DNA from 2 places in the Ureibacillus sp. GCM10028918 genome. Region 2 is predicted to be linked to the other one. Evidence: riboswitches for the same ligand, from Rfam matches in the RefSeq annotation. Region 2 holds a riboswitch; the other holds the start of a gene.
What was found. Region 2 has a riboswitch for glycine ahead of ACFQU5_RS04325 (amino acid permease). Riboswitches for the same ligand answer to the same signal wherever they lie in the genome.
Positions count from the first base shown of each region.

Region 1: another riboswitch for glycine. It lies ahead of gcvT (glycine cleavage system aminomethyltransferase GcvT); the one in region 2 lies ahead of ACFQU5_RS04325 (amino acid permease).

Region 1 covers NZ_JBHTFK010000002.1:400,455-412,356, reverse strand. The annotation lists gene gcvPA (aminomethyl-transferring glycine dehydrogenase subunit GcvPA) at 1-982, opposite strand, end outside; gene gcvT (glycine cleavage system aminomethyltransferase GcvT) at 1,005-2,108, opposite strand; glycine riboswitch at 2,301-2,394, opposite strand; gene ACFQU5_RS01985 (shikimate kinase) at 2,528-3,040, opposite strand; gene comGF (competence type IV pilus minor pilin ComGF) at 3,242-3,688, opposite strand; gene ACFQU5_RS01975 (hypothetical protein) at 3,669-3,986, opposite strand; gene comGD (competence type IV pilus minor pilin ComGD) at 3,979-4,440, opposite strand; gene comGC (competence type IV pilus major pilin ComGC) at 4,430-4,771, opposite strand; gene comGB (competence type IV pilus assembly protein ComGB) at 4,788-5,858, opposite strand; gene comGA (competence type IV pilus ATPase ComGA) at 5,839-6,849, opposite strand; gene ACFQU5_RS01950 (helix-turn-helix transcriptional regulator) at 7,145-7,843, shown strand; gene ACFQU5_RS01945 (DUF2626 family protein) at 7,969-8,211, shown strand; gene ACFQU5_RS01940 (MBL fold metallo-hydrolase) at 8,468-9,112, opposite strand; gene ACFQU5_RS01935 (DUF2759 domain-containing protein) at 9,278-9,460, shown strand; gene ACFQU5_RS01930 (LTA synthase family protein) at 9,558-11,462, opposite strand; gene ACFQU5_RS01925 (YqgQ family protein) at 11,851-11,902, opposite strand, start outside.
Region 2 covers NZ_JBHTFK010000005.1:197,361-209,262, reverse strand. The annotation lists gene ACFQU5_RS04335 (sigma-54 interaction domain-containing protein) at 1-125, opposite strand, end outside; gene ACFQU5_RS04330 (YqkE family protein) at 374-637, shown strand; gene ACFQU5_RS04325 (amino acid permease) at 1,043-2,383, opposite strand; glycine riboswitch at 2,789-2,866, opposite strand; gene ACFQU5_RS04320 (VanZ family protein) at 3,103-3,609, opposite strand; gene ACFQU5_RS04315 (aldo/keto reductase) at 3,606-4,505, opposite strand; gene ACFQU5_RS04310 (NUDIX hydrolase) at 4,587-5,126, shown strand; gene ACFQU5_RS04305 (hypothetical protein) at 5,247-5,765, shown strand; gene fur (ferric iron uptake transcriptional regulator) at 5,922-6,374, shown strand; gene xerD (site-specific tyrosine recombinase XerD) at 6,585-7,487, shown strand; gene deoB (phosphopentomutase) at 7,774-8,952, shown strand; gene ACFQU5_RS04285 (pyrimidine-nucleoside phosphorylase) at 8,965-10,269, shown strand; gene ACFQU5_RS04280 (STAS domain-containing protein) at 11,491-11,844, shown strand; gene spoIIAB (anti-sigma F factor) at 11,837-11,902, shown strand, end outside.

The DNA of each region.
Region 1 (11,902 bases), on a different contig from region 2:
TATTAGACGTCGCTTTTTCACGGCGAATATGCTGTTCGCGGGCTTGCAATGTTAATACATAGCCACGACGACCATCCTGATCCACTGTTTCACCTACTAAACGACCCGGCACTTTACGCATTAGCTTAGTTGTTGTAGCGAAATAACCACAATAAGGACCACCAAAGCTTTCAGGAATACCAAATACTTGTGCATCCCCAACAGTAATGTCCGCCCCCAATTTACCTGGAGGTGTCAGGATGCCTAATGCAAGTGGATTTGCTGAAACAATAAATAATCCTTTAGCTTCATGAGCAATATCACCAATTGCTTGGAGATCTTCAATTTGACCAAAGAAGTTTGGATATTGCACCATAACCCCAGCTGTATTGTCGTCTATTAAATCTATTAATTTGTTGATATCAGTAACACCATTATTCGTTGGCACAGTCACAACCTCAATAGATTGACCGTATGCATAGGTAGCAACTACATCACGATATTCAGGATGGATTGATTCAGAAACAAGCAATTTTTTTCGACGAGTGTGACCCGCAGCAAGCATCCCAGCTTCCGCTAATGAGGTACCTCCATCGTACATCGATGAATTAGCTAAATCCATTCCAGTCAATTCTGCAATCATTGTCTGGAATTCAAAAATCGCTTGAAGTTCACCTTGTGAAATTTCAGGTTGATATGGTGTGTAGGCTGTGTAAAACTCTGAACGAGAAATAACATGATCCACAATGACCGGTTTATAATGGTTATAAATACCAGCACCCAAGAAAGAAATATTCGAATCCGTGTCTTCATTTTTTGCAGCAAGCTGTTTTAATTCTTTTAGTAGTGAAGATTCTGATTTTGCCGCTTTAATATCGTATAACCCTTGGAAGCGAACACTTTCAGGAATATCCGAAAATAGTTCGTTTACACTTTCTACACCAATAGTGGCAAGCATATCTTTTTTGTCTTGTTCCGTCATAGGAAGATAACGATGTACCATTATATAAGCCTCTTTTCACAATTTATTTTGAGCGTTTATAAAAAGGAGTTGCAGTAGTTTTCGCCTTCAATTTTTTATTACGAATCTCAATTTCTATCTCTATATCTAATTGCGCAAATTTTGCATCAATTAAGGCTAGACCGATATTTCTTTTTGTTAGAGGTGATTGAGTACCAGTTGTAATTTCACCGATTTCAACACCATCTTTATACACTTTATAACCATGACGAGGGATTCCTTTATCAATCATTTCAACACCGATCAGCTTACGAGATAAACCATTTTCCTTTTGAGCAATCAATGCGTTTTTTCCAATAAAGTCACTTTCCTTTTGAAGCTTTACAGCAAAACTGATTCCAGCCTCAAGTGGTGAAATGTCTTTTGAAAGCTCCTGACCGTAAAGTGGCAGACACGCTTCAAAACGTAGAGTGTCACGTGCGCCTAATCCTGCCGGCACAACTCCCTTGTTCTTTCCTGCTTCCAATATTTTAGTCCAAAGAGCAATAATGGCTTGAGGTTCTCCGTAAAGTTCAAAGCCATCTTCTCCCGTATAACCCGTACGGGAAAGTAATACATTGTTTCCAGCAATCTGAGCGTTTTCTATAAATTTAAAATATTTTAAAGAGTTTAGGTTTATTTCTGTTAAAGTTTGTAGTATTTCTTCAGAGAGAGGACCTTGCAAGGCAATCTGTGCATATTCGTCGGATTTGTTCGTTACTGTTACTTCCCCTTGTACGCAAGCTTTCATCCATTCAAAATCTTTTTCAATATTAGCCGCATTAACGCACAATAAATATTTCTCATCTTCTAATCGGTAAACTAAGAGGTCATCCACAACTCCACCATTTTCGTAGCACATAGCATTATATTGTGCTCCACCAATTACAACTTTTGAAATATCATTGGTTAATAAATGCTGTAAATAAGCTAATGCATCTTTTCCTTCTACAATGATTTCACCCATATGGGATACATCAAAAAGGCCAGCACGGTTACGAACAGCATCATGCTCTTCTTTGATGGAAGAGAATTGGACTGGTAAATCCCAGCCTCCAAAATCAATTGTTTTCCCACCATATTTTGCATACTCGTCAAATAAAGGCGTTCGTTTTAATTCATTCCCCATCTTCAAGTCCCCCTAGTATTATCGATATTTTTGCACATAAAAAAGGACAGACGAATCCCCTATGTTGAGGAATCCCCTGTCCTTGCACCTGAAAGTTACACCAAATCGTTCATAGTAATTTTGAAACGATAAAATTGGCTTTCCCCTTTGGTGGCTGAATCAAACAAAACGAAACAGCACTCTCCAGAGATGCGTCCTGTACGAGTCTTTTTGCCTGAGAGATTCATAGTTCTTCACTACTTGCTCCTTCGGCGACGCTTTTCACGTTCTCTCCCCGCACAATCATCCGCGCAAATATTCATAATTCAATGTACTAAATACGACCTCTCTTGGCTATATCCTAACATTGGTTGTTATGAAAAGGCAATCTTTTTTTAAATTTAGTTCAAAGGCGAACATTAATAGTAAGTCTTTAGATATCATTCGCCTTTTAAACGATTCACTTGGAATCCAATATACTCAACAATTTGACGAAGTATTCGGCCCTCTGTTAATACTCGAATATGCCCGGCAGCTCGATAGAATTTTCTTCTTGTTTGATACAACAGTTCCAACTCTTGTTTAGTAGAACGTTGCACGATTGGTCGATTTTTATCATTTTTAATCCGCATATAGATATCTTCAAATGTTGCATCTAAAAAAAAGACCAACCCGGAGCGACGCATTATTTTACGATTTTCTTCACTTATTGCAACTCCACCGCCAGTTGCAATAATACATGCTTCGTCACGGAAGTTAAGAAGAAATTCTGTCTCCAATGTTCTAAAATGAGCTTCCCCATATTCCTCAAATATTTCAGGAATCGACATCCCTTGTTGCCGAACAATCTCATGATCCATGTCATAATATGGCACTCTTAAAAAATAACTTAGCCTTCGTCCGATAGCGCTCTTACCACATCCCATGAAGCCTACTAAATATATTTTTCGCATGCTATCACCTTCTTTGACTTTCCAAAATCTATCTACTACCTACTAACAATTTCCTTCAGTAGGTTTATCGTAGCATGAACATTGGTGAATTCCAACGAATTATACAACTTTATTTGTGATTCGTAGGATAAACAATAGAAAGTAATAAAAGAAGTTGTCACCAATAGCAACAGGATAGCAAGTGCAAAAGTTGCTCCTCTCTCATTCCGTATTCGTTTGAACAAAAAACCTCCTCTCCTTTTCTATACCATTTTGAAAGATTACAGCTATGGTGATAAATTCTCCATCCCAACCAAACACAGCACTATCAATTCCTATTAACAACGGAATATTCCCTTCATTATTCACTGTCTGACGCAGAACATCCCCGCTGCGATTTATCTTTATTGTTTCTCTCGACTCCGTATAGAAGACTTCTACTGTATTGGATTGGTCTGATAATCTAACCTCTTTAACATTTGAGAAAGATTGCTGGACATCTTGAACAAAAAGTTCCCATTGTACATGTTCTTTAGTAAAGAAGGTCGTATCCATTTGCTTAATCCAAAACATTACCAACAACAAAATTTGAGAAAGAAGGACAAAGACGACAAAGGAAAAAAGAGCTTCAAGGAGTGTGTAACCTTGATTATTTTGAACTATTCTCATTTCGATTGATGCATTTCACTCGCTCTCCACTTAAATTATTAAATTGGACACAAATTTGTTCTCCATCATATGTCCATTGATATTCATTTTGATCAATGGATTTGGTCCCACTAAATACAGTTTGGGATTTTATCAATTTTGCGGCCTCTAAAGCTGTTTCAGACGCATGCAGTTCTAGTTTTTGGTTATATAGTGTAGTTTTTAATTGATAGGTTAATGGAATTAATGAACCCGTTATAACCAAAACAATAACAACCGTTAGCAGTGTCTCTACAAATGCGATTCCTTTACTATTCAACCAACCTCATCCGTCCTTCTTTAATATAGATAATTAGATCCTTTTTTCCATAAGGGGTATCAAACTTTATGGTTCCAAAAGGCGAAACCTCACCTTTTGGATTAATAATAAAACGTTTCAAATTGCTATAAATATCAAGCTTAATATTACTCGGGAAATCCTTTTCCAATATGGTTTCTCCAGTAGATACATCGAAGACTTTATAATGATTGTCATTATAAAATTGGACGTAGATCGTCTCTTCATTATGAATTGCCCGTGCTTGCATTTCTTGAATATCTAATACTAGCTGCTGAAAAAACTGATCTACTGCTCGTTTTTCTGAAAGCTTGACTGTTATTTGAAAAACGATTGAAGATATGAGAAGGAAAATAAATAGTACAAGGAGTATTTCAACTAAGGTAAACCCTTTGCGATTCTTTATATACTCTTGTGTGCGAAACTTAGCTACCACTCGCATCCTCAGGACTTGACTTTTTGACTGCTACTACATTTCCATTACTTTCTATTTCAATCAAGTCACCATTAGGACATGCAGTTTCTTCTTCATCGGTCAAGTAACCTTCAGTTTTTAACTGGCTTAATGTAGGTAAAGTGTTATGATCAATTTTATAGGCTTCGACCTGCCCCTGCACCATCTGCAAATAGGCTTCACACCCCTTATTATCAATTGTCGCAAAGTGTTTTGTAACATTTGGTATCGTAACCAATATGAGAACCGATATTATTAGCAAAACGATTAGCATTTCGATTAGAGTAAATCCTTTTTCGTTCTTATTATTCAAGTGATACACGCTCCTGTTAAATTATTTCAATTAGTTCGTACATCGGAAGCAGAATACTTAAATATGCTGCAATGATACTTAACGCAATGATGATAAAGAACATCGGTTGTATAATTGAAATCCCTTTTTTGATAAAATATTGTAATTTTTCATCAATCAACTCACTGTAAATTAATAATTGCCTTCCTAAATAACCACTCTTTTCTCCGTGTTTTATAAACTCTTCGAATTTTGCTGAAAACCAGCCTAAATTAAAGACAGCCGATGAAAGTGACTCACCAAAAATTACTTGCCTCTCAATTTCTTTTGACACATAGGCTAATGTCTTATTTAGTTGTTGATTTTGTAGTATGGTAAGGGCATGTTGAAGTGAAAATCCTCCGATTAAAAGGTCCCCCATCGTTTTGGCTAATTGATTTGTGATATGCATTTTGTAAAAGTAATTAATTATGGGGAGCTTCAACATCATTGGTAATCGTTTCTGGACATCTTGTTTCTGGATGAAAACAATAGAGGTGATAACGAGGCAAAGAGCAATAATGAACGCAAAGCCTAATATATCCGGCAATCGGAGGAAAATTGATGAGATCAATAAAGTAGTATTACTACTAACCTCAGTTCTAGTATTTAGTATTTGTGTGATATTTGGTAGAAAGTAAAGGCGAAATGCAAAAAAGATACTCATTAGAACAATACTAAGGAGAATAGGATAGCTTAATAGGTGGATTATTTTTTTTCTCATTTTTTCATTAAAATCTAGTTGTGTAGAGATGGATTGCAAACTTTGAGCAAGTTTTCCGCTTTCCTCTGAAATTTTAATAGCTATTAAAAAATGTTTTGGAATAGAAAAACACTGCAAGATTTCGGTTAAATCTTCACCATTTTTCAATTTTCCTTCAATCATATTACGCCATTCAGCGGGATTATCTACGTGATAAGGCAACAACATATCAATTGAATCCGGGAAAGTATACCCTTCGTTCAACAATGTGCTGATTCGGTTCAGGAAGGAAGGTAACTCTCGTACTTTCTTATTTTTATTAGGGCGGAACGAGAGGTTTTTTAGTTTATGAAGTAGTAGATGCATTTCTTTTTCTCACCTCATATGAAGCCAGCTGATTCGTTAGCCTTTCAGATTGTGGCAGCCTATACTGTTCGCCTCGCATAGTTGCCGCAATTGCATCAACAAGATTGAGGTCACTCAAAATTTCATAGAGAGCTTTTCTTTCTTCACTTCCTACTTGTACTAGCGACTGGGCAATGATACCAATGACAGCTTGTCTAATTTCCTCGAGTGAGATATTTAAATCCAGCAGCCGATAGATACAATTGACTGTGTCCTTTGCATGTATAGTTGAAAGTACTAAATGGCCAGTAAGCGCTGCTTCAACGGCAATCTTTGCTGTTTCACCATCTCTAATTTCCCCAATCATAATAACATCTGGAGAATGCCGTAAAATAGCCTTTAAACCTGTGGCATATGTGACACCCGCACGTTCGTTCACTTGAATTTGCAGTAAATTAGATTGGTTGCTCTCAACTGGATCTTCCAGCGAAATAACATGGCGTGCCAGCATTTCGCTCGCATGATTGACTAAGGAGTATAACGTTGTGGTTTTTCCTGATCCAGTAGCGCCACAAAATAGCAATAAACCTTGTCGGTTGGAAACGAGCTGAATTAATTTTTGTGCCGAATTTGGATTTAAAGATATAGAAGAGATTGGAAGGCGGGAGTTTTGTACAAGGATTCGAATAACTAAACTCTCTCTTTTAAAAATCGAGGGTAATGTAGACACGCGAAACGCGTATAATTGATTCAAAAGTTCCTTCTGGAAAGAACCACTTTGAGGCTTTCTTTTTTCACTAATATCAAGAGCTGATAAAAATTTAAAATAAGAAATAATTCTATCACCGATTTCATTCGGTAGATCGCTTGTTGGAAATAGCTTCCCATATTTTCTGAAATGGATAGAATAGCTACCTTGCTGAGGAACAATATGAATATCAGATGCCCCGAAGTGAAGTGCCTTTAACAATAATTGCATACTCTTGCTCTCAACAACCGATTCTATCTCCATAAAAACACCTCCTTGTTTTTTAGAGCAATTAGTTGACCGCAACTGTTTATAGCCAGTATATCTTGGTACTTTTAAGTTGAAAACCCTTTTCCCTAAGTTTAATTTTTGAGTACATTAAACTTGGGGAAATTTCTATTTTGGCTTCAATAACTCTGTTCATAGAATAAACAGAAAATCTATCAGTTTTGCGGTAATTGTATAATTACTTCATAATTTCTATATCAATTCTATTTCAGTAAAGTTAAAATAAAATTGTAAGAAAAGTAAAAAAATAGTGGAAAGGTGATTGCATGGCATGATACATCCTTTAAAAATAACGAGTACATTATCCGATGAAACACGATACCAGATATATGAATTCCTGCTTCAACAAAAAAAATCATTTACTGTACAAGCGATTGCGGACCAATTTAATATTCATCCCAATGTTGCCAGACTTCATTTGACGAAGCTTTCAGAAATTAATTTACTGTCAGCTAACTTTGTGAAATCCGGCAAAGGTGGAAGACCAGGACGGGAATACAAAGCTTCCGAACAAGGAATCGAATTAAGTTTTCCAAAGAAAGATGATCGTCGATTAATAAAATGGTCAATGCTACTATTAAATGAATTGGGACCTGTTGCTCTCGAGAAAGCTAAACGAATTAGTTATGATGATGGAAAATCTGAAATGAATCTATTGCTCAAAGGCAGAAAAGGATTAGCTCTAACTGATTTTGATGAAAAAATTAAACTCTTAACTACTGCATCTTCAATGATTGGATATATACCGCAAATCGTAGAAACTAATAAGGGAAGAAAAATAACTTTCTCAATTTATAACTGTCCGTTTAAAAATCAATTTTCTACAGATAATGAAATTATATGTACTCTACATGAATCTTTTTTGAAAGGACAAGTTGATGCACTATTTACACAAAATGACTTTGTACAAGTGGAAAGTATGAACCATAATTGTGAGAATTGTCAATATGAAATAGAGGTACCAAATTAATGTCTCTAGTATTTTCTACTCTATTGTCACAAACTTAATGCAAGTTTGAGTTTACATTATAGTTTCAAATCATTTATAATAAAAGATGATATTATTGTGTCGTTTGGAAAAAGGAGGGATACTTCATGAGTAACATGTATAAAGTTATGGCTTTCTGGACTGGTGTTTTTGCCGTTATGTTCTACCTTGGTGATATGTACGAGGTTTCGCTATTATTCGTTGGTAATACAATTTTATTCTTATTATTAGGCTTCTTAAACCTAACAGAGCGCATGTACATGTACATTTTCGGAGCTTATTTAACAATATTCTTCGCAGGATTTACGTACTACACTACGTTTATACACGTACCTGGTGCAGGCCACTAATAAATGACATCGACTGAATACTCGGTCGATGTTTTTTATTTATACCAAAAGTGCAAGACCGGTACCTGGCTCCTAGAAGCTTCCAGCAGTGCCTAATTAAAACAATCTTTTTTCGCTTCCTAGACAGTCCACTACTTCGGGAGGGTGATGCTTTATGAAATTGTATTAATGCGATTCACACAGAGCAATTTTACTGTTTCTTGAAGAACAAAAAAACGATTCAAACAATGTAGAATCGTTTTCGTTTAATAATTATTTAAAATCCGTTTAAAAATGGGTTCGTATCCATTTCTTGTGCTGGAGTCGTATAGCTGCCATGTCCAGGGTAAATAATTGTATCGTCGGGTAATACTAATAATTTTTCATGAATGGAATTTATTAGCTGCTTATGAGAACCTCCAAGTAAATCTGTTCTACCGATACTTCCCTCAAATAATGTATCCCCTACGATTGCAAAACCGTCTTCTTCAAAAATATATGAAATACTGCCAGGTGAATGGCCTGGAGTAAAAACTGCTTTAAAACTTAAACCCGCCACATTAAATGATTGTTCCTTGCGTATGATATGCTCTTCCAAAGGTTTTTGAACAATATAATTCGGAAGCTCTGCATACCTTCCAGAACCATTTTTCATTGGGTCACCAAGCCAAGCGACTTCTTTTTCATGTACATATAAAGGCAGATTAAACTGCTCTCTTAGATCTTCCACAGCACCAATATGATCAAAATGAGTATGGGTTAAAAAGATGGCTTTTGGTTTTAATTGATTTGACTGAATTACTTTTATTAACTTTGAAGATTCTTCACTTGGGTCGAATATTATACAGTCTTTTTGCTTATTACTAATTATATAACAATTTGTTTGAATTGGGCCTAAACTATATGCTTTAACATTTAACATTGAAATCACCTCTCGATTATTATACATGGATTAGAAAAAAATTACATTGTCTAGTCAAACAATCAGATTATTTCTTCTCGACAAACAGGGTAAGGTGATTTACAATAAAGAAGGAATATTGTTTATCGACATGCATCTATTGATGTCGAAAGGAGTGTCTTTTTAATGAACTTATTAATGGTTATTTTCGCTTTAGTAGCAATTTTTGCAGTAGTAAATTTCTTCCAGGCAATCAAAGAAAAGAATATCCTTTCTTTAGTTTTTAGTATTGCTACTGCAGCAATTTTTGGTTGGTTTGTAGTTATGACAATTTTAAATCAAGGCTACCCACCACAATTACATCACTAAGATAAAAACGAGGTATCTTATAGATACCTCGTTTTTTCTTTCTACTTTTATTAAAAAAGGGTTATCTCCATTACTTTACCGGAGATAACCCTTTACTTTACTCTTCCACTTCTAGTGCATCTTGATGTAAATTGCCTGTTTCTTCATCATAGAATCGCAATAAGTCACCATTGATAATTTCATCTGAGTATTCTAGTTCGACTAGTGAACGATCAATATATGGCTGACATACTTCGATTCCTATTTCCTCACCTGTTTCACGATTATAGCATACTTCACCAGCGTAAACTAATTCATCTGTTACAAACCGACCATCCCTAAAAATAACGAAGTCCTCATGCTCTTCGGAGAAAAGATCTGCACCAAGTTGCATGTCATTAGCCGTTTCAACTCCTAATAAATGCAACAAAGTTGGTCGTAAGTCGATTTGACCGGAAGCCTCCTCAACTACTTTTCCATCCCCTGAACCTGGAACGTGGATGAATAAAGGAACAGATTGAAGTAGAGCACTATCATAAGCTGTAATTTCTTCTTTATCTAAATACATGGACATTGCTTTATTATGGTTCTCTGAGATTCCATAATGATCACCATACATCACAATAATGGAGTTTTCATATAGACCTGATTTTTTCAACTCATCAAACAATACTTTAATTGATTCATCCAAGTAACGAACTGTTTGGAAATAACGATTTAATGTGCCTGAGTTTGAATTATACTCAGGAATCATGATATCCTCTTCTTCCAAAGTAAAAGGATAATGATTTGTTAAAGTAATCATTTTTGAATAGAATGGCTGTTCCATGTCAGTCATTAAATCAACAGATTGTTCCATGAACGGGATATCTTTTAATCCCCAGTTTACTGAATTTTCGTCTGTTACATCATACGATTCAATATCGTAGAATTGATCAATACTAAATGACTCGTATATTTCGTTACGATTCCAAAACGATGCATTGTTGGAATGCATTACATTTGTAAAGTAACCATTTTCACCTAATTTTTCTGACATTGTGTTAAATGTATTACGGCCATGAGTAAAGAATACTGCCCCACGTCCTAATCCAAAAAGTGAATTTTCGACTATGAACTCGGAGTCACTTGTTTTACCTAAGCCTGTTTGATGATAGAAATCATTGAAATAGTAGGTATCTTTATCAGTAGTTAAAGAATTTAAAAAAGGAGTTACGACTTCCCCATTCATCTCATTATTAAGAACAAAGCTTTGTAATGACTCTAATTGAACAAGAATCAAGTTGCGTCCTTTATATTTTCCAAACATTTCTTCATTAACTGTGGCTTGATTCGCTTGAACATAATTATCTACTTCAACTAATTCACTACCATCGGCCAATGCCCGCTGTGCACTAGATTTTGATTGGACATAGATATCATACAGATGATAATTGTAGGTACCGATATTTTTTACAAGCAACTCACGGTCGAAAGCTCGCGTTAAAAGCTCAGGACGCTCCGTTTCAGCCAAACCCAGATTCAAGAATACCATTGCCATTGAAAGGACAAAATAAGCACGACGCATTTCGATTCTTACAGGAGTAAGCCCTTGTACTTTAGGAATATATTTAATCGCTAAAAGCAGCACAATCACATCTGCAAAATACAGAATATCAGTTAAACTAATAATATCAGCTACAGAATTACCCAAATCGCCGAAATTACTAGTCTGGAATAAAACTGCAAAGGTTATAAAATCATTATAGAATCGATAGAAACCAACATTTGCAAATAGTACGATTGCTAAAATTGTACTCACTGTTATCAAATAACGGTTTCGTACCTTCGTTGTTTTAAAGAATAATGATATACCATATGCAAATAAGATGAAACTTAATGGGTTAATAATCAATATTAACTCTTGCATGGCATTTTCAATATCCAGCTCGAAGCTCGTATGATACACTATTACTGTCTTAAGCCAAGTTGCAATAATTGCAATAGCTAATATCGAATGTTTGGGCCATTTAAATGAGTTCATTCCAAAACATCCTTTCCTACAAAATTTATATATATTAGTGGAATACATGACTTGTGAAATAAAATTTACAACGAATCAACAAAGATTATAATAAACAAAATTTATCTTAATCTTTTTTACTTTATTTAGCAATACTATCTACAGAAAAACTAATCGACAGAATATTACAAGAAACACCATACAATATGACGTTTTTTAATAATTACCTATGTTTATTTACGTTTCATTTACAAAAAGGTTCCCAAATTAAAACAGTGGAAAACATCCACTGTTCGTTCATTTCATTTAATTAACATATACTTAACATTTATTAACATTAATTGACTATTTCAAACATAAAAATGAAAATATTACAAAAAAATCTAATTTTTACAGTATCAATTTATGACTAATGAAGGTTTTTTTGTTCTTTTTCTATCCGAGAAGCTTCTTGCCTTAAA
Region 2 (11,902 bases):
TGACAATATTCATCGTTTATATAAATAATTTTCGAATCTCGATCGACAACAACAAACCATTGAAAGGCAGTTTCTAAAATTTGAGAAATAACATTAGCTGAAAGAAATTTTAACCAATCTTCCATCTCTACACCTCTTCTCTAAGTGACTCATTTCTTCTATTTTACACACAAAAAAGCACAGATTAGTAGAGTTGATGAAATTAAATTAGAAGATACAATTAAAATGGATTATGGATTTTTGTGTATGTCTTTTGATTATCGGAAAGTCGGATACATAGGAGCAGCAAATTTCGTTTACGAACAATCGTGTTTTCCTATAAATCATGTTAAACTATACTGTGAAATTTGAAAATTCAAGTAGGTGAATAGTCATGGGGAAAAAGAAAAAACAAGGCCATAATCAAGCGCCATCTTCACAATCGTCAAAAAAGGAAGAAGCGTTAACATTACAAGACCAATTAAATGGCGATGTTCTGGCAAAACTAAAACAAGCTAAGAAAAGCTTAGTTGAGGAAGAGCAAGCAAAAGAAGAAGAACGTCAAGCCCGATTAGCATTCGAACGCAAACAACGTGAGAAGAATATGAGTTTTGAAGAATTATTAGACAAATTCGGTGATCAAGGCTCAAAGTTTTAGAGTAGGGTAGCTGCTGGGGTGATTTGAGTTTTGTTTTACCACAAGGAACAAGCACTCGGTAACTTACATAAATGGCCTTCGGAATAATCTCGTTCTGAAGGTCTTTTATTTTGATTTATTTTAGGCAAATTGATTTTAGCTGTCTCGGAGTTCTATGCCGATTAATTAGAAGGGGAAAGTTCATCGCAAAGCAATCTCACAGAGCCTTAACCGGTTAAATCTAAGACGGGAGTCAATCGGGAAGCAAGCTCGGAGCCCCTATCTGATTAAATAGAAGGCTAAAGGTAATCGAGAACCATGCTCGCTAAATTTAGAAACAACTATCCCTAATACCTGAACTATATTTAAGAAGAAAAAGACAATAGCCAAGCTCGAAAATTCAAGTTTGGCTATTGTCTATAAACTCTATTTAATCCTTTTCATTACATAAGTAAAAATCAACAAGATGAACCAAATTGGTGTTAGCAATAAAGCGGAGCGCGTTTCTTCCGAAATAAAAATAATAACAAGAATAGCTGCAAACAGCGCTAACACTACATAGTTGATAAATGGTGTTAAAGGTGCTTTGAAAGTTGATCGCTTATGCAGATTTGGGCGATATTTTTTATAACGAATATGGGAGATTAAAATAATGCTCCACACCCAAATGAAACAAATGGCGCTAATTGTCGTAACGATACTGAATGCGGAGTCCGGAATCGCATAGCTTAGCAATGCCCCAATCGAGACAACGATGGAAGAAACAAAAAGAGCGTTTGACGGAACTGCATTTTTATTTAATTTCCCTAATAATTTTGCACCTTGCTTGTTTTTACTTAAGTTGAACATAATCCGACTTGTCGAAAATAATCCGCTATTTCCAGCAGAAGCTGCAGAAGTTAATACAACAAAGTTAATAATTCCAGCTGCCACAGGAATACCAACAAGTGCAAAGACTTGTACAAATGGACTGTTTTCTGCACTTAAAACCGTCCAAGGATTAATACATAGAATGACGAATAAAGCACCAACGTAAAACAGTAGAATGCGTACAGGTATTTTATTGATGGCAGATGGGATGTTCTTTCTTGGGTTTGCAGTTTCTGCAGCTGTTACTCCAACTAATTCAACCCCTACAAAGGAAAAGACAACCAACTGGAAGGAAAATAAAAATCCTGAGACGCCATTCGGGAAGAGACCGCCATGTTCCCACAAATTTTTTACAGACACAACGCCTGTCTTAGTTTCAAATCCAATCACTAATAGAACAATACCAATGATGATAAGTGCGATAATGGTGATGATTTTAATGATGGCAAACCAAAATTCTAACTCACCAAAGAGTTTGACCGTTAATAAATTTAAACCTAGTAAAAGGACTAAGCACGCTATAGCTGGCATCCATTGAGGAATGTCAAACCAATACCGTACATAGAGTCCAACAGCTATAATGTCGGCCATGGCAGTCATAATCCAGCAGAACCAATAAGTCCAGCCTGTTACATAGCCCGCCCAAGGACCCACATAATCTGTTGCAAAATCAGTAAAAGATTGATAACCAGAGTTTGAGAGCAGCAATTCTCCTAGAGCCCGCATGACGAAAAAGACTGCCGTTCCGATAATCAAATAAACAAAAAGTATGGATGGTCCTGCTTTTTCAATCGCTGCTCCAGATCCTAAAAATAGTCCAGTACCAATCGTTCCACCGATGGCAATTAATTGAACGTGCCGATTTTTTAAATCTCTTTTTAATTCTCGATGTTCCATTTGTATGCCCCCTGATTGTAAGCGGCCAGCTTTTGTTTTTTTATTGGAAGGGGATTTGTGGCTATAAACTAGTATAGTGTTGACTCTTTTTAGTTTATTCCCGTCAGACTAGTTAAAAATCTCGACATGATTTTCAATATCCACGGTCAGAATTTAATAGTCCCGACACTTCAACTGTATCCGTCAAATCTAGCAGATCACTGTCAATCCTTTCATTGATTTGTTAAATTCTGTCCAAATACCACCAAATCCAATTTCATAAAACCTGGTATAATCGCTGGAAATAAAAAAATGAGATAGGAAGCATTCCCATCTCATGACATAAAAAATAACAAAAATAAAATATCGAAAAAACATTATTCCTTCTGATTGAATATCAAAAAAAGAATAAATCTGTTTCTACATTGTTACTTTTCTGTCCTTTTGCCTGAGATTGTGAACCCTTCGGCGTCGCAAAAATGCGAACTCTCCAGAAATTGCTCCTGCTATAGTCATCCCATAGCAATCACCGCTATAAAATTTTTAAACGATTTCACATAGATGCAAAACGTTCTCATCAGCTTTTATTTGAAACTTTCGTTTGCTAAATGACTGATAAGTGTCATTATATCAAAAAAATGAAATGGGTCCAGGGTTTTTAAAAAAATAATAGTTAAGAAGAATAGCAAGGTAACGTGGCCATCAAAAAAAGAGAATATAACGTCGAAATGCTACATTCTCTAATCGCTTGCTCTATTAGGTTTGTACGTTGGATTTTTTATTTTCTGATAGAGAGTAACCCAAAGCTTAAAGAGTATGATGAACGTAACTGCCCCTGCTGTATCAAGGATGACATCGTCAAAAATACCAGTTCTCCCTGCCACAAAGCTTTGTCGAAATTCATCTAGTGAAGCCACTATAAAAGTTGTGAGAATGGCATAAATGACTGAAAATTTCATTTTGAATTTGCGATACATTAAATAAAACAGTATGGAGATAAATCCATAACCAACGAAATGCAATCCTTTTCGTACAAGAAACTCAATGAAATAGTAATATCCCCGAGTTTCGACTGAGATGGTTTGTCCCCAATAAGTTACTTCAATTTTGCTTAGTAAATGATAGAAAGGTTGACTGTCCAATTTTTCCTGTAAAGTAGGCACTATGGTTTGCTGTTGGTAGGTCATACTGGAAACACAAAACAATAAAATTAAAACTGCAATAATTAATACAATATATTTTTTCATCGATGCTCAGAATAAATATCCTTCTTTGTAATCTGTTGAATTGGTGAAAAGTCGTGAATGGATCGTGATTTTTCATATGCTTTAATGTTTTCTATCAGTTGTTGTTGTGAACTAGCTCCAATTACAGTTGAAGCAACCACTGGATGGCTGAGGTTATAAGCTAAACTCAGGGCATGGATGTCTTCATACTCATTTTGCAGCTCGGTGAGTGCTTTTGTTAATTCTTCTTTTGAGTAAGTTAAGTAGCCGTTTGAATTCTCGGCTCGTCTTGGCCATTCATTTGTTAATAAACCTTTAGCAATCGAACCTCGAGTGACAATAGAGGCATTCGATTCCGCAATATCATCAAACCATTCCTCGGGGCGGCGATCAAGCAGGCTATATTGCATCATATTCGAGACTGCATTACTTTGCTGTAAAAAGGACGTAAATACATTCGGGCGAATTGAAGAAATGCCGTACTGTCGAATATATCCTTCCTTTTTCAGACGTTCAAAGGTTTCAATAATGTCATCCCAAGGGTCGTCAATTGTCCCGCCATGTAATTGATAGACATCGATATAGTCTGTTTTCAATCGTTTTAAGCTCATCTTTAGTGCATTCTCAATGTGGGAAGGCGATGGATCCCAATGCCAGCCATCTTCACCCGGATTCCAGCGGTTTCCCACTTTCGTTGCAATTATCACGTCTTGGCGATGAGGTTTCAGCAACTCCCCAACGAGTTCTTCATTAATTCCTTTATCATAAAGGTCTGCTGTATCAAAATAATTCACCCCAGCATGAAGGGCTGTTTCAACAATTGGCTTTGCATCAGTTAAGGAGGTAGGAAGAGACATACAGCCTAAACTGATTTCTGAAATTTCAATTTCGCTATTTCCAAGTTTTCTTTTTTTCATTTTAGAACCTCTTTCCTTCAAACGAATTCCTCACTAATGGTACAATGAAAATAATAAATACGACAAGTGGGGGCATTTGAAATGAAGAAATTTGAGGAAAAGTCACTACGCTCTAATTCAATCTATAAAGGAAAAGTGATTTCGTTAAAGGTTGATGATGTACTATTACCGAATGGAAATGAGTCGAAAAGGGAAATTGTGAACCACCCAGGGGCTGTTGCCATCATTGCCATCACAGCAGAAGGCAAGCTAGTTCTAGTTGAGCAATACCGAAAGGCACTTGAGAGATCAATCATTGAGATTCCAGCTGGCAAATTAGAGCCAGGTGAGAAGCCTGAACATACTGCAAGACGTGAATTAGAGGAAGAAACAGGCTATGGATGTCATGAGCTGGAGTATTTACAATCTTTCGCAACCTCGCCTGGTTTTGCGGATGAAGTGATTCATTTGTTTGTTGCACAAGATTTATATAAAATAGAAGAAAAAGCAGATCTCGATGAGGATGAATTTGTAGAACTATTGGAAGTGACTATAGAAGAGGCTGAAGAAATGGTAAAAGAGCAAAGGATTTTCGATGCAAAAACTGCATTTGCAGTACTCTGGATGAAAGCAAACCAGTAAGAGTATAGTATAAAAGTTTAGTATAAAAATATGATAGATTTTTACGAAAAATCGGAACTAGTTTAAGAGTATTATTGATAGAGAACGAGCATAAGCTGTATCAACGAAAGGAGAATGCTTATGTTTCGTTCGATCTTATTTATCCAATATGCTATTATTCTAGCGATTAGCTTTGTCAGTGGCGTGATTTGTTTTCAAGTTTTTCCATTGGACAAGTCTATGAAATTAATAGGTTATATTGATCCAAGAGTGCTGGATGTAACAGATATTTCGATTTGGGGAACGGTACTGCCGCTTATTGCTTGGATGGTTTTAGTGTTATTTTTTGCAACGCATCCTTATTTACATGTCTTGGCAAAATTTGTTGTTGGTGTGAAGATTACTTTCTTTGGCTTTAGTTCTGTATTTCTTTTAACACAACAAGAATCTTTGCTTATATATAGTGTCTGGTGGTTTCCGTTTCAATTAATCTATTGTTTCCTGCTCTTTATGCTATGTTCTGTCTACTCTGCCAAAAAGGTTGGTCCAAATAAGAAATACGTCTTTTCACAAAGATTGTTTGTAACCCTTTTGATTGCATTATCCGTTATTTGTGTGGGTGAAATTGTGTCAATTACATATTTGCTCCCTCGCCTATAACTTGTACTTTAGCCCAAATCTTGGCAGTTTCACATAGAAAAGTGGGAAAAAATGTACGAAAATGCTCGTTTAGTTCGTTTCGCTTAATAATTCATCCCTCTCTTGTAATAGCTTTTACTCATTTGTTATAATAGAATGAGTTTAGGAGGGCGTCGTATGGAAAGCCGTATTGATCGTATAAAAAAGCAATTGCATAGTGCTGGCTATAAACTGACGCCACAGCGTGAAGCGACAGTTGCAGTGCTATTAGAACATGAAGAAGACCATTTAAGTGCTGAAGATGTCTACTTACTAGTAAAAGATAAAGCACCAGAAATCGGACTGGCAACAGTTTATCGAACTTTAGAATTATTAACTGAGTTGAAAATTGTCGATAAAATTAATTTTGGCGATGGCGTTTCCCGTTATGACCTTCGACAAGAAGGGGCAAAACACTTCCATCATCACCTTGTCTGTATTGAATGTGGAGCAGTAGATGAAATTCAAGAGGATTTGCTTGAAGATGTGGAAGGTATTGTCGAAAAACGATGGAACTTTATAATCAAGGACCACCGTCTAACATTCCATGGTATATGCCACAGATGTCATGATAAACAAGAAGAGCAATGATTAAAGGATGTACAATTCGTAGCAATAAGCGAATGTACATCCTTTTAATTTTTAGTGCAATTTAAGTGCCAGGCACCCAAACAATTTTGAAAATTTCCGGTGCCAGGCACACAAATAATTCTGACTTTTCCGCAGTCCGGTTAGGCGAATGATTGCTTGTGCACTATTCCAAAAATAACTATAGTTAGAATGGAAGGATAGGTGATTTCCATGAAAGACGCAAAAGAAGCGATATTAGATTATCTTCATTTTCTACAAGTTGAAAGACAATTATCAACGAACACATTATCATCTTATCGGCGTGATCTAGAGGGCTACATCGATTATTTACATAAAGAATTAGCTTTACCATCATTAAAAGAAGTTGAACGGACACATATCTTACTGCGTTTAGAAGCATTGCGGAATCAAGGGATTTCTGCTAGAACAATTGCACGACATATTTCCTCGATTCGATCATTCCACCAATTTTTATTGCGTGAGAAACTAGCAGATATCGATCCGACGATCCATTTGGAGATGCCTCAAATCGAACAAAAGCTTCCAAAGATATTATCAATTGAAGAGATTGAACTGTTAATTGGAGCCCCAAATCTTAGTAAGCCACAGGGAGTGAGAGATGTGGCAATGCTGGAGCTGCTGTATGGAACAGGAATGCGGATCAGTGAACTCATCGGCTTGAATCTTGAGGATGTTCACTTAACAATGGGATTCGTCCGTGTCTTCGGGAAAGGTGGGAAAGAGCGGATCATTCCACTTGGAAAAGGTGCAATTCAAGCAATTGATGATTATTTGCAAAATGCCCGAAAAGAATTACAAGGAACCTACCCTAAAACAGAAGCTTTTTTTATTAACCAGCGAGGAAAACGTTTAACGCGTCAAGGTTGTTGGAAATTATTAAAAGAGCATGCAACAAAAGCGGATATAAAGAAAGAAATCACGCCACATACTTTACGGCATAGCTTTGCAACGCATTTAATCGAAAATGGTGCAGACTTAAGAGCCGTACAAGAGATGCTTGGGCATGCAGATATTTCTACTACTCAAATCTATACGCATATCGGTAAAACAAGACTTTCTGAAGTTTATAAGCAATTTCATCCAAGAGCTTGATTGGCAGCCAAAGCATTCGCGTTCTCACTGGCGAAGTGGGCTTTGCCAAATTGAATAAAAAGATATGAAAATATATTTGTAAGATGTCTGACCTTTGTTTAATATATAGAGTGTGGAATTAACTTCTATAGATTAATATTCAAATGAATCTTAAGCATTCCGTGCAAATCGGTGCGAAAAAGCTTTATGAGACTAACACGTGTTGAGCTGAACTTATAGGGTAATAATGAGAAGGCGAGATACTGCCCAGGCACGATTCGGTTAGTTGAAAGAGGAGGACTTATTTATGAAACCGTTTAAAAAAATACATGTGGTTGTAATGGACTCAGTTGGGATCGGTGAAGCCCCTGATGCTCATAAATTTGGAGATCAAGGAGCAGATACGCTTGGTCATATCGCTGAAGAAATGAAAGGGCTAACAATGCCAAATATGGGGGCATTAGGACTTTCGAATATTCGTGAATTAAAGGGCATTGAAAAAGCAGCTCAACCTATGGGCTACTTTGGCATGATGCAAGAAGCTTCCGTAGGGAAAGACACAATGACTGGGCATTGGGAGATTATGGGGTTGAATATCGACCAACCATTTAAAGTTTACCCTGAGGGATTCCCTGCTGAACTAATCCGGAAATTGGAAGAAAAAACTGGCCGCAAAGTAATCGGGAATATCCCGGCAAGTGGGACGGGTATTATTGATGAATTAGGACCGGAGCATATGGAAACAGGTGCAATTATCGTTTACACTTCAGCCGACCCTGTTCTTCAAATTGCCGCACATGAAGAGATTGTTCCATTAGAAGAGCTTTATAAAATTTGTGAAATTGCACGTGAACTTACACTGGAGCCTGAATTTTTAGTAGGTCGTGTCATTGCTCGTCCTTTCGTTGGGACACCAGGCAACTTTACACGTACATCAAATCGTCATGACTATGCACTGAAACCTTTTGGTCGTACAACGATGAATGAATTGCAGGATGCGAAACTTGATGTGGTTGCCATCGGGAAAATTTCAGATATTTTCAATGGTGAAGGTGTAACGGAAAGTATCCGTACGAAAGATAACACGGATGGAATGGATAAATTTGCAGAAGTTGTACGCCGCGATTTCCAGGGCATCAGCTTTTTAAATCTTGTTGATTTTGATGCAAACTTCGGACACCGACGTGATCCATTAGGATACGGGGAAGCTTTGGAAGAGTTCGACCGCCGCTTGCCTGAAGTATTGGATGCTTTAACAGAAGATGATTTATTGGTAATTACTGCGGACCATGGCAATGATCCTACCTTCCCAGGGACAGATCATACACGTGAGTATGTGCCATTACTTGTTTATTCAAGAAGATTTGAAATGGCGAGCGAACTGCCATTGCGTAAAACTTTTGCAGATATTGCCGCTACAATTGCAGAAAACTTTAAAGTCGAAGCACCACAATTTGGCACAAGTTTCTTATCACACTTAAAGTAGGGGGACGTTCACATGAGAATGGTCGATATTATTGAAAAAAAACGTAACGGCGAAGAGTTGACAACTACAGAAATTCGTTACTTTGTTCAAGGGTATACAGAAGGTTCGATTCCGGATTACCAAGTAAGCAGCCTGATGATGGCGATTTATTTCCAAGATATGAATGATCGAGAACGAGCTGATTTAACAATGGCAATGGTTGAATCCGGCGATCAAATTGATTTATCGGGAATTGAAGGTATAAAAGTCGATAAGCACTCAACTGGCGGTGTAGGGGATACGACTACACTCTCATTGGCTGCGATGGTTGCAGCATGTGGTGTACCAGTTGCCAAAATGAGTGGACGCGGCTTGGGTCATACTGGTGGAACGATCGATAAACTGGAGGCAATTCAAGGTTTCCATGTTGAATTAACAACAGAACAATTTATGAAACAGGTAAATGACATCGGTACGGCTGTAATCGGACAAAGTGGGAATCTAACGCCAGCGGATAAAAAACTATATGCATTACGTGATGTAACTGGAACAGTACCAAGTATTCCATTAATCGCAAGCTCGATTATGTCGAAAAAAATCGCCGCTGGTGCAGATGCAATTGTACTAGACGTTAAAACGGGCGATGGTGCATTTATGAAAACCACTGAAGAGGCCGAAAGTTTGGCTCATGCGATGGTTCAAATCGGAAATAATGTTGGCCGCAATACGATGGCCATTATCTCCGATATGAGTCAACCGCTTGGTTTTGCCATCGGGAATGCCCTTGAGGTAAAAGAAGCAATCGATACATTGAAGGGTCAAGGTCCGGAAGATTTAATGGAATTATGTTATACGCTAGGCTCTCAAATGGTCGTGTTGGGAGGCAAAGCAAGAACAATTGAAGAAGCACGAAAACAGCTTCAAGAAGTGATTGCGAACGGTCAAGCACTGGAAGTATTTAAGAAGTTCATTGTCGCTCAAGGTGGAGACGCATCGGTTGTAGAAAATCCTGCCTTACTGCCTCAAGCAAAATATCAAATTGAATTACCAGCGCTGGAGTCAGGATTTGTTGCAAAAATCGAAGCTGATGATGTAGGGGTAGCGGCGATGCTTCTAGGAGCAGGTCGTGCAACGAAAGAATCTACAATTGATTTATCAGTTGGTCTTGTCCTTCAGAAAAAAGTGGGCGATCAAGTTGAAGAGGGCGAATCTCTTGTTACGATTCACACCAATTCCGAAGATATTACAGAAGTAAAAGAAAAATTATATCAACATATCGTGATCTCAAAAGAAAAAGTAGAAGCACCAACGTTAATTAAACAAGTCATTACAAATTAACAGTTAGTTGGGTTGCTCTTGAAATAAAGCTAGCAGCATAAGTATTTGCTGCTAGCTTTTTTTTTTTGAAGTTTTTGTCTGTTTAGATGAAGTGCGAATGAATCACCTTGTTCAAGGCGCCGAAAAGTTGAATTGAAGACAACAATATAAGAGGGTGTTAACAAAAATGTTTACAAGGCTGGCAGAGATAGAACTAAAATGACATAGCGCAAGGCAGTAGAAGCAAAACTGTCACAATAACTGGGCTAAAAGGACAAAACAGAAGGGAGTAGGAGTATAACTGGCACAATACTAGAGCTAACAAGACAAAACAGAAAAAAGTTGTAGTAAAACTGGCACAATAACTGAGCTTACAGGATAAAACAAAAGGGAGTAGAAGCGCAACTGTCCCAAATGAGGGGTACAGTCGTAATGAAAATTTTCTTAAACACCCCGCCCATATGAACCAGCATCATCAAGCGTATGAGGTGCTTCTCTATCCGCCATAGTCTACCAAAGTGCATAACAGCCAGTATGAAGAACTACTCGAGTAATCCCCCCCAGAAACTTCATCTAATAACCATATGAAGTACTTTTCATGCCAAACCAGCCTCCTACAAAGTTCACCCTTAAAATCAACAAAATTCTTCCACTAAATTGAATAATTCCCCAGCAACTTGTCCAGAATTGTATTTATGTGATTTTAACCTTATCTATAGAAGAAAACGTATAATCATAACGTTTCCTTAGTAAAAAACAAAGCCTGACTACACAAAAAAAATACCATAATTCCTGGCTGTGACAAAAGTTGGTTTTGCAGCCATATTTTACGTTTAAATAGCTACTTATTTACCCATACTTAATATTGGTAAAGCAATTTTTTTAGCAAATCAAAAAGTCTCTAACTTTTCATTTTGCACTAAAGCTATTATGGCTTATCACTGTTGAACCAGCAGATTAGCCAGATTGCAAATTTTACTGACTACTTACTTGCAACATTTTTAACTCCACCGAAAGCTTGCGAAAGATATACCTCCATCTACATCTATAACAACTGATAATAATAAAGACCGAGAGAACACCTGGTGAGAAAGAAACAAATCGAATAAAGGTCGCAAACTGCTTATCGATTTTGTCGTATTTTCTCTAGTTTCAGCGAAATTCTTCTAGTCTTGTCAGCAAAGAAGGATATGACAAGGAAATGTGGAATTTAGGAATCTTAAGAGGAGGCGAATTAACAAAATGAACTACGAAATTAATATGCACTTAAACGATATAGCAGTCATCAGACTCTTCGGAGAACTGGATCACCACGAAACTGAAAAAATTCGCACGCATATTTCAAAAACGATTTTACAAGGAAATTTGAGTACGATTATTTGGAACCTAGAAAGATTGAACTTTATGGATAGCTCTGGAATAGGGTTAATATTAGGGCGTATGCGGGAGCTGAATGCGGTTAATGGACAAACCATCATTTTAAACCCATCTAATACAATGAAAAAAATCTTTCAATTTTCAGGTTTAGCTTCTTTCATGATGGAGGGTACAGAAGCAGATGCAATTTTACACGCAAGGGGGATTGTGAATGGATAACGAAATGACGCTTTCATTTGTAGCAAATAGTGAAAATGAAAGTCTGGCGAGAATAGCA